2 regions of the Kitasatospora sp. NPDC004289 genome follow, and region 1 is predicted to be linked to the other one. Evidence: predicted binding sites of a transcription regulator. Region 1 holds the regulator's gene; the other holds the start of a gene.
The links. Region 1 encodes HspR, which represses chaperone genes until heat shock. Its sites were predicted from a motif close to TTGAGNNNNNNNNNCTCAA; they were not measured.
Positions count from the first base shown of each region.

Region 2: the regulator HspR is predicted to act here: its motif matches at 2,603-2,621, upstream of lon (endopeptidase La).

Region 1 is NZ_JBSGEL010000002.1:170,453-175,076, reverse strand. It holds gene ACWEPF_RS02265 (helix-turn-helix domain-containing protein) at 561-1,553, opposite strand; gene ACWEPF_RS02260 (heat shock protein transcriptional repressor HspR) at 1,755-2,240, opposite strand; gene dnaJ (molecular chaperone DnaJ) at 2,248-3,390, opposite strand; gene grpE (nucleotide exchange factor GrpE) at 3,499-4,101, opposite strand; gene dnaK (molecular chaperone DnaK) at 4,098-4,624, opposite strand, start outside.
Region 2 is NZ_JBSGEL010000044.1:57,078-61,701, forward strand. It holds gene lon (endopeptidase La) at 187-2,580, opposite strand; gene ACWEPF_RS26560 (hypothetical protein) at 2,714-3,433, shown strand; gene ACWEPF_RS26565 (rhomboid-like protein) at 3,728-4,402, opposite strand.

The DNA of each region.
Region 1 (4,624 bases):
GGCTCTGGGTGTTGTTAAACGTGCAATTGAAGGTTCATCGGCAAGTTGTGGTGACCTTGTCGGGACCATCGAGAGCGAACTGATCGTCCAACAGCCGTGACTGTGGCGTCTAGGGTCGCCAGGTGGCATCTGGACGCCTGGCAGAGAGATGACGCACTCGCCCGTCGGCTGGATGGTTGGCACAGACGTACGCCGTGCGGCAATATATGCCCGATTAGTCATTCCATAGTGAATGCTCGAAGAAGCTGAGGAAGGGGTGGGCATATGTCTCGCATGCACCGGTTCGTCCGTAAGGCCGTCCTGTCGCTGGTCGTGAGCACGGCCGCACTGGTCGGCGCGTACCTCGCGGTGTCGAGTGGTCAGGCCGCAGCTCCGGTCGACTCTGCGGCGCGTGTCACCAACGTGACGTCCCTGGAGGACATCGGTTGGTCCTGACCCCTCTGCCCTCCGGGCAGGTGTGGGTGGACGTGGCGCCCGGGCGGGGGACTCGGTCTTCGGGCGAGCGGTAGCCGTCCGGAGCGGCCGGGGACGCCATGGCCGGAGGACGAGGCCCCGTGGGGCTACTCCTCCGAGTGCTCGGAGGCTCGGGCGAGCACGTACCCGAGCTGGAACAGGGAGTCGACGTTGTAGTCCTCCCGCATCTCGGCGATGTGGCGGGCGAGGGTGCGCTCGCTGATGCCCAACCGCTTCGCGATGACGCGGTGGTTGGTGCCGGCGAGGAGCAGGTCGATGATCGTCTGGCGGAGCCTGGACACGACCTGCTGCGGCACGGCCCGGTCCCCGTCGAAATCGAGCGCGCGGCTCCAGCTCGGCTCGAAGACCTCTTCGGCGAGGTAGTTGGCGATGGCCGGCTCGTGGATGAACGCGGCCAGGCTCATGTCGTCCGCCACGGGTATGACGGCGAGCCGCCGGTCTATCACGATCAGCCGGGTGTACGGCTCGTCGAGCGTCCGGTACTGGCCGCCCACCTTGGCGAGCGCCGACACGTAGTCCCTGGTCGGTTGGTGGTACCGGGTGCTGGCGTGGTAGATCGTGCGCATCTGCGTGCCGCGGCCCAGGCTCTCCAGATCACGCTTGATCATCGCGTCCAGGAGCTCGGGGGGCCGGGGCCCGCCGGGCTGCAGCGCGAGGGCCTCCTCCATTCCGGCGGCGCTGTACTGATTCAGCTTCTGATTGATGAGCACTTTCCCTCGGACGTATTCGACCGAGCCCCCGGCCTGGGTCGGGGAGTGGAAGGCCTGGGCCAATTCCTGCAGCTCATTGGGCAGGGAAACGGCGCGGGAGAGCAGATCGAGTGCCTGGCGTTGCCATGTGCTGCTCAATCCCAGGGAAAGCTGGGTCGGGTCGACCGCGATGAAGGTGCCCGGCACGTCGACATCCGCCACCAGAAGGCCGATGTCCACCAGCTCGCGAAGCGGTGCGGCATCCGATTCGCCCGAGCTCTCGGGCAGCTGGCCGTTTTCCGCCACGATCTTCAGATAGAGGGCGCGCGCCTCCTGGGAAAGTGTGGCTGCACCACCTGAAGTGGCACCGAGCTGCGCCCGACCACTCATCTGTGACTCCTCGCCATCGACCCGATCGTGTCCAGCTTCCGTCTGGTCAGGATTTTAGGCGGCAAGTCCAGCGCCTTCGAGGCCGATCGCCGATAGTCCCGTCCCTTGGGCCGACTTGCCGATCAGCACTCTCTCACTACCCGGCGAGCCGTTGGTACCCCTCGGAAGGGAGGGGTACCAACGGCTCCGACGGAACAGGGGCTACCGCTTCGGGCGCCACACCACCAGGGCGCTGGACTGCTGGACCTGCTGGTAGGGGACCAGGTCGCGGCGGTAGGAGGCGTGCACGGCGGCCTCCCGCTGCTGGAGCGCGGCGGCCGCGCCCTCCAGGGCGTCGACCATCTCGCCGACCTTGGCCTGCAGGGCGGCGACCTGGTTCTCCAGCTCGATGATCCGCTTGATGCCGGCCAGGTTGATGCCCTCGTCCTGGGAGAGGCGCTGGACCTCGCGCAGCTGCTGGATGTCCCGCGCCGAGTAGCGGCGGCCGCGGCCGGCGGTGCGGTCGGGGCAGACCAGGCCGAGGCGGTCGTACTGGCGCAGGGTCTGCGGGTGCAGACCGGAGAGCTCGGCCGCGACCGAGATCACGTAGACCGGGGTCTCCTCGGTCAGGACGTAATGAGCCCGGGGGCGGGCGCCGCCGGGCAGGCCTTCGCCGAGGCCGGGGCCGATGGGAGGGGTCGGGCTCATCTGGTCATCACGCTCCCTCTGCCGCCTTGAACAGGGCGGCTCGCGGGTCGTCCGAGGCGGTGGCCTCGCGGTACTGCTCCAGGGCGGCGAGGGCCTCGTCGTCCAGGTGCTTGGGGACCACGACCTCCACGGTGACCAGCAGGTCGCCGCGGGTGCCGTCCTTGCGGGTGGCGCCCTTGCCGCGGGCCCGCAGGGTGAGGCCGTTGGCGCTCCCGGCCGGGAGTTTGAGCTTCACCGAGGGGCCGTTCAGGGTGGGCACCTCGATGGTGCCGCCCAGCGCGGCTTCGGGGAAGGTGACCGGCACGGTGACGGTCAGGTTGTCCGCCTTGCGGCCGAACACCGGGTGGGCGTCCACGTGCACGGTGACGTAGAGGTCGCCGGGCTGGCCGCCCCGCTCGCCCTGGGCTCCCTTGCCCTTGAGCCTGATCCGCTGCGAGTCCTGGACCCCGGCCGGGATGCGCACCTGCATGGTGCGGGCCGAGGAGGCCCGCCCGCTGCCGTGGCAGACCGTGCAGGGGTCGTCGACCAGCATGCCGCGGCCCTTGCAGTCCCGGCAGGGCTCGGAGAGCGCGAAGGCGCCCTGGCCGCGGCTGACGGTGCCCGCGCCGACGCAGGTCGGGCAGACCCGGGGGGTGGTGCCGGCCTTGGCGCCGGTGCCGGAGCAGGCCCGGCAGGCGGCCTGGCTGGTCATCCGCAGCGGCACGGTGGCGCCGTCCACGGCCTCCTCGAAGGCCAGCGTCACCTCGGTCTCGACGTCCGCGCCGCGGCGCGGCTGGGGCTGCCGGGGGCCGCGGTTGAACAGGCCGCCGAAGAGGTCGCCGACCCCGCCCCCGCCGCCGCCCTGCGCCCCGCCGAACAGGTCGCCGAAGTCGAAGCCGCCGCCCTGCGGGCCGCCGGCCCGGAAGCCGCCGCTGCCGAAGAGGCTGCGCGCCTCGTCGTACTCCTTGCGGCGCTTGTCGTCGGAGAGGACGTCGTACGCCTCGGAGATGTCCTTGAACTTCTCCTCGGCCTTGGCGTCACCCTTGTTGGCGTCCGGGTGGAACTCGCGGGCGAGCTTGCGGTACGTCTTCTTGATCTCCGCGGTGGTGGCGTCCTTGGGCACGCCGAGGACCTTGTAGTAGTCCTTCTCCACGTAGTCCTTCGCGCTCATGGCTGCCGCCACCTCCCGTGGCTGTTCCGTACTGGGTCGGTCGGGGATACGGCACTGCGGAGCCGCCCGTCGTCCAGGACGACGGACGACTCCGCAGTGCGTGCCGTGTCAGCTCTCCGAGGCACCGTCGGCCTTGTCGGAGTCCGACGAGTCGGCATCCGCGGCGGCGGTGGTCTGGGTGCCCGGCTGGGGCTCCGCCACGGCCACCATCGCCGGGCGGATGATCCGCTCGCCGATCCGGTAGCCGGGCTGGAGGATCTGCACGCAGGTGTCCTCGGTGACGTCCGAGGAGTAGCTGTGCATCAGCGCCTCGTGCAGCGTCGGGTCGAAGGGCTCGCCCTCCTTGCCGAACTGCTGCAGCCCGAGCTTGGCCACGACCGTCTCCAGGCTGTCGGAGACGGACTTGAACCCGCCGGTGACCTCACCGTGCTCGCGGGCCCGGCCGATGTCGTCCAGCACCGGGATCAGGGCCTCCAGGATGTTGGAGACCGCGATCTCACGGACCGTCAGACGGTCGCGCTCGACCCGCTTGCGGTAGTTCTGGTACTCCGCCTGGAGGCGCTGGAGGTCGCCGGTGCGCTCGGCCAACTCCCGCTTCGCGGTGGCGAGTTCGTCACCACCCGCGACGGCCTCCTCGGCCGCCTTCAGGACGGCCTCCTCGGCGGCGGCGGAGTCGTCGCCGGGCTCGGTGCCCTGCGGCTTCTCCGTCATGCCGACGCACCGCCCTTGGGCTTCTCGTCGTCCACGATCTCGGCGTCGACGACGTCGTCGTCCTTGGCGCCGGCCGCACCGGCGTCACCGGCCGGAGCGGCACCCGCGGCGTCGTTCTGCGCGTACAGCGCGGCGCCGAGCTTCTGGGCGGTGGTGGAGACCTTCTCGGTCGCCTCGCGGATGGCCGCGATGTCCTCGCCCTTGAGGGCTTCCTTGAGCTCGCCGATGGCGGTCTCGACCTCGGTCTTGACGTCGGCCGGGAGCTTGTCGGTGTTGTCCGCGATGAACTTCTCGGTGGAGTAGACGAGCTGCTCGCCCTGGTTCCGCGTCTCCACGGCCTCGCGGCGCTTGGTGTCCTCCTCCGCGTACTGCTCGGCTTCGCGCATCATGCGCTCGATGTCGTCCTTCGGCAGCGCGGAGCCGCCGGTGACGGTCATCTTCTGCTCCTTGCCGGTGCCCAGGTCCTTGGCACCGACGTGCATGATGCCGTTGGCGTCGATGTCGAAGGTGACCTCGATCTGGG
Region 2 (4,624 bases), on a different contig from region 1:
GGACCGTCACACAAGACCCGTCTCACGGTACGGGCCGCGCCCCTGGTGCCCCGCCAGGGGCAACCAGGGGCGCGAGGAACTGCGCGAAGCGGAAGACCCTCACCTCAACTGAGGGCAGCACAGCCAGTTGCACGTGCGTCGGGCCCGGCAGGGCAAAACGGCCACCCTGCTGGGCCCGACGCACCCTCAGGCCGCGACCGGCACCGCCGCCGGCTCCAACGCCAGCTCCAGCACCTCCCGCACGTCCGAGACCGTGTGCACGGTGAGCCGCTCCAGCACCTCGGCCGGCAGGTCGTCCAGGTCGGGCTCGTTCCGCTTGGAGATGATCACCGTGGTGATCCCGGCCCGGTCGGCCGCCAGCAGCTTCTGCTTGATGCCGCCGACCGGCAGCACCCGCCCGGTCAGCGAGACCTCACCCGTCATCGCGACCTCGGGGCGGACCCTCCGCCCGGAGAGCAGCGAGGCCAGCGCCGTGGTCATGGTGATGCCGGCGCTCGGGCCGTCCTTGGGGACGGCGCCCGCCGGGACGTGCAGGTGGATGCCGCGCTCCCGCAGCCCGGTGACCGGCAGCTCCAGCTCGGCGCCTCGCGAGCGCAGGTAGGAGAGCGCGATGTGCGCGGACTCCTTCATCACGTCGCCCAGCTGGCCCGTCAGGGTGAGGCCGGTGGAGCCGGTCTCCGGATCGGCAAGCGAGGCCTCGATGTAGAGGACGTCGCCGCCGGCGCCGGTGACGGCGAGGCCGGTGGACACGCCGGGGACGGCGGTGCGCCGCTCGGCCGGCTCCTGGGCCGCCTCCGGGGTGTGGTGCGGCCGGCCGATCAGCGCCCGCAGGTCCTCGGCTCCGATGGCGGCGGGGAGCTCTCGCGCCCCAAGCTCGGCTTCGGCCGCGACTTTCCGCAGGATCCGGGCCACCGAGCGCTCCAGGGTGCGCACGCCCGCCTCACGGGTGTACTCCCCCGCGAGCTTGCGCAGCGCGTCCTCGCCGACGGTCACGTCCTCGGGCCTGAGGCCGGCCCGCTCCAGCTGACGGGGCAGCAGGTGGTCGCGGGCGATGGTGACCTTCTCGTCCTCGGTGTAGCCGTCCAGGCGGACCAGCTCCATCCGGTCGAGCAGCGGCTCGGGGATGGACTCCAGCACGTTGGCGGTGGCCAGGAAGACCACGTCGGAGAGGTCGAGCTCGACCTCCAGGTAGTGGTCGCGGAAGGTGTGGTTCTGCGCCGGGTCGAGCACCTCCAGCAGGGCGGCCGCCGGGTCGCCCCGGTAGTCGGAGCCGACCTTGTCGATCTCGTCCAGCAGGACCACCGGGTTCATCGACCCGGCCTCCTTGATCGCCCGGACGATCCGGCCGGGCAGCGCGCCGACGTAGGTGCGCCGGTGCCCGCGGATCTCCGCCTCGTCCCGCACGCCGCCGAGCGCCACCCGGACGAACTCCCGGCCCATGGCCCGGGCGACCGACTCGCCGAGCGAGGTCTTGCCGACGCCGGGCGGCCCGACCAGGGCCAGCACCGCACCGCCGCGCCGGCCGCCGATCTGGCCCAACCCCTGGTCCGCGCGCCGCTTGCGCACGGCCAGGTACTCCACGATCCGGTCCTTCACGTCCGCCAGGCCCGCGTGGTCCGCGTCCAGTACCGCGCGGGCGGCGTTGATGTCGTAGGAGTCCTCCGTCCGCACGTTCCACGGCAGTTCGAGGACGGTGTCCAGCCAGGTGCGGATCCAGGAGCCCTCGGGCGACTGGTCGGAGGAGCGCTCCAGCTTGTCGACCTCCTTGAGCGCGGCCTCCCGGACCTTCTCCGGCAGCTCGGCCGCCTCGACCCGGGCCCGGTAGTCGCCCTCCTCGTCGGCCGGGTCCCCGTTCAGCTCGGCGAGCTCCTTGCGGACCGCCTCCAGCTGACGGCGCAGCAGGAACTCCTTCTGCTGCTTGGCCACGCCCTCCTCGACGTCCTTGCGGATGGTGTCGTTGACCTCCTCCTCCGCGAGGTGCTCGCGGAGCAGGACCAGCGCGTACTCCAGACGGGCCAGCTGGTCGGACTCCAGCAGCACCTTGAGCTTCTGCTCGGCGGTGACGAAGGGGGCGTACCCGATGTTGTCCGCCAGCTCGCCGACCTTGTCGATCTGCGAGACCCGGTCGACCACCTGCCAGGCGCCGCGCTTGCGCAGCCAGTGGGTGGAGAGCGCCTTGTACTCCTTCACCAGCTCGGCGGCCCGGCCGGCCACCGGCAGCCCGGCGTCCGACTCGTGGAAGGTGCTGGTCTCCACCCAGAGCGCCGCACCGGGGCCGGTCGTCCCGGCACCGATCCGGACCCGTCGGACCGCGCGGACCAGCGCCGCCGGGTCCCCGTCCGAGAGCCGGCCGACCTGCTCGACGGTGGCCAGCGTGCCGACCGAGGCGTAGGTGCCGTCCAGCCGCGGCACCAGCAGCACCTGCGGCTTGGCCCCGCCGGAGACGGCGGCCCGGGCGGCGTCCACGACGGCGCGGACCTCGGAGTCCTTCAGGTCCAGCGGGACCACCATGCCGGGGAGCACGACCTCGTCGTCGAGGGGGAGCACGGGCAGGGTGAGCGGAGTGGACGTCGATGCCATGATCTCTCCCCAGTCAGTGAAGTTGAGTTGACCTGACTAAGGTTCGGTGAGCCGCCAATGTTCCCCGGAGCTTGTTCGCTCTGAGCGATCAGGGCATTGCCCCAGGCGGGGGCGGTGCGCCAGAGTGCCGGACGTGGATATCCAGCCCACCGAGTTCGGCATCCGGGTCAACCTCCCGGAGCCCCGCAGGCTTCCCGCCGCCCTCCGCAACCGGGCCCTCGCCGAGGACGCGGACGGGCTGCTGCTCGCCGCCCCGCACCCGGGCGGCACCACCGAGCAGGCCCTGCGCACCGTCCTGGCGGGGCCGGCCGCCGAGCTCGGCCTCGACCTGGCCGGCCTGGAGGTCTGGGACGGCGAACCCTTCGCCCGGCTCGACGACGCCGACGGGCGGCCACTGCTCTACGCCGAGCTGGGCCGCGACCCGGCCGCGCCGGAGCAGCCCGGCCCGGCCGGGGCGACGACGGCGGACGCCGTCCGCGAGCTGATCGACCACCTCTCGCTCTGGCTGCTGGTCACCGTCGGGTCCGCGGACCCCGACGACCCGTCGGCCACCGCCCTGGCCGAGCGGCTCGCCCGCGAACTGGTCGACGCCCTCGCCCCCGACGCCACCGTCACCACCGGCCGCGCCCCGCACGGACCCACCGCCGTGGTCCGGCCCACCTGGCTCGACACCACGGACGTCCGCGCCGCCCTGCTGGCCGCCTGCGCCGCCCTCCCCGGCCCCTGGAGCCCACCCACCCTCCTGGAGACCCCCGACGGCGACTGCGCCACCGCCACCCGCGGCCCCGTCCGCCTCTCCGCCGCCACCGGCCCCGTCTTCGCCGAACTCGCCCGCCACCACCAGCTCCCCTGAGGCCAGCGGCCGCCCCCCGCAGGGGCGCGAGGAACTGCGCGAGAACGGAAGGCGACCCACCGCCAGATCGGGGCACACGAGCCAGTTGCACGCTCCGCCGCCCCCAACGCGAGTGGCCACCCCTCCGGGGGCGCGGGGAACTGCGCGAGAACGGAAGGCGGACCAGCGTGAGATCGGGACACGCGAGCCAGTTGCAGGCGGTGCCGTTCCCCCGCGCGCAGTTCCTCGCGCCCCCGGTGGCGCAGCCACGCTCGCATCCCCCCGGTGGCGCAGCCACGTCCGCCGGCCCCGGGCTCAGGCCTCCGAGGGCTCCAGCCGCCGCAGGGCGAGGTGCCCCGGGCCGGTGGTGCGGCGCAGCCAGGGCCAGAGGGCGACGCCCACGAGCAGGGCCGCCGGGTGGCCGACACCGGTCACGAGGTCGGCGTCGTCCAGGAGTTGATGACCGATCAGGGCGCCGGCCGCACCCAGCGCGCACAGACGCCCGGGGAGCGCGAGAAGACCGGCGAGCGCCCCGAGGGACGCCAACACGCCGTAGCTCACACCGATGTCCAGGCCGTCGAGCGCCGCGCCGTCCAACCGCCCGGCCGCGACGACCACCAGCACCACCGCCTGCGAGAGCAGCGTCGCGAGCACGTGCCCGGCCACGAAGACCGCCGCCGCCCGCCGACCGCCGACCCGCCGCTCCAGCGGCGCCACGGTGACGGCGAAGGCCCAGAAGTACGGCATCCAGACCGGCCCGGCCACCCACGTCCCGCTCAGCAGCAGGGAGCCGACGGGGTGGTCCAGCAGGTTGTGGGCGTCCGAGCTGGAGAACGCCTGCAGCCGGTCGACGACCGCCGGATCGCCGAAGCGGGCGAACAGCGTGGTGCCGAGCAGCAGCGCGAGGTACCCGAGCGCGAAGGGGTTGCGGCGGGGCGTGGGGAGCACGCTCCGCAGCCGGGCGCGCAGCCGGAGCCGGAGATCAGCCATTCCGCCCTCCGGTCCACTCGTGCCACCATGTGACTTGTCGTGCTCACGGTACTTCGCAGAACGCCCACGGTACTTCCCCGTACTGGGAGCCTCCTGTGAATCCGCTGTGAGCTCGGTTCGAACCCTGCCCGCCGTTGGTCCGGACCAGCCCTACGCCTACGGACCAGTAGCGAACCCGCCCAGGAGTCTGCCATCCCTTCAACGGCATACGCACCGTTACGG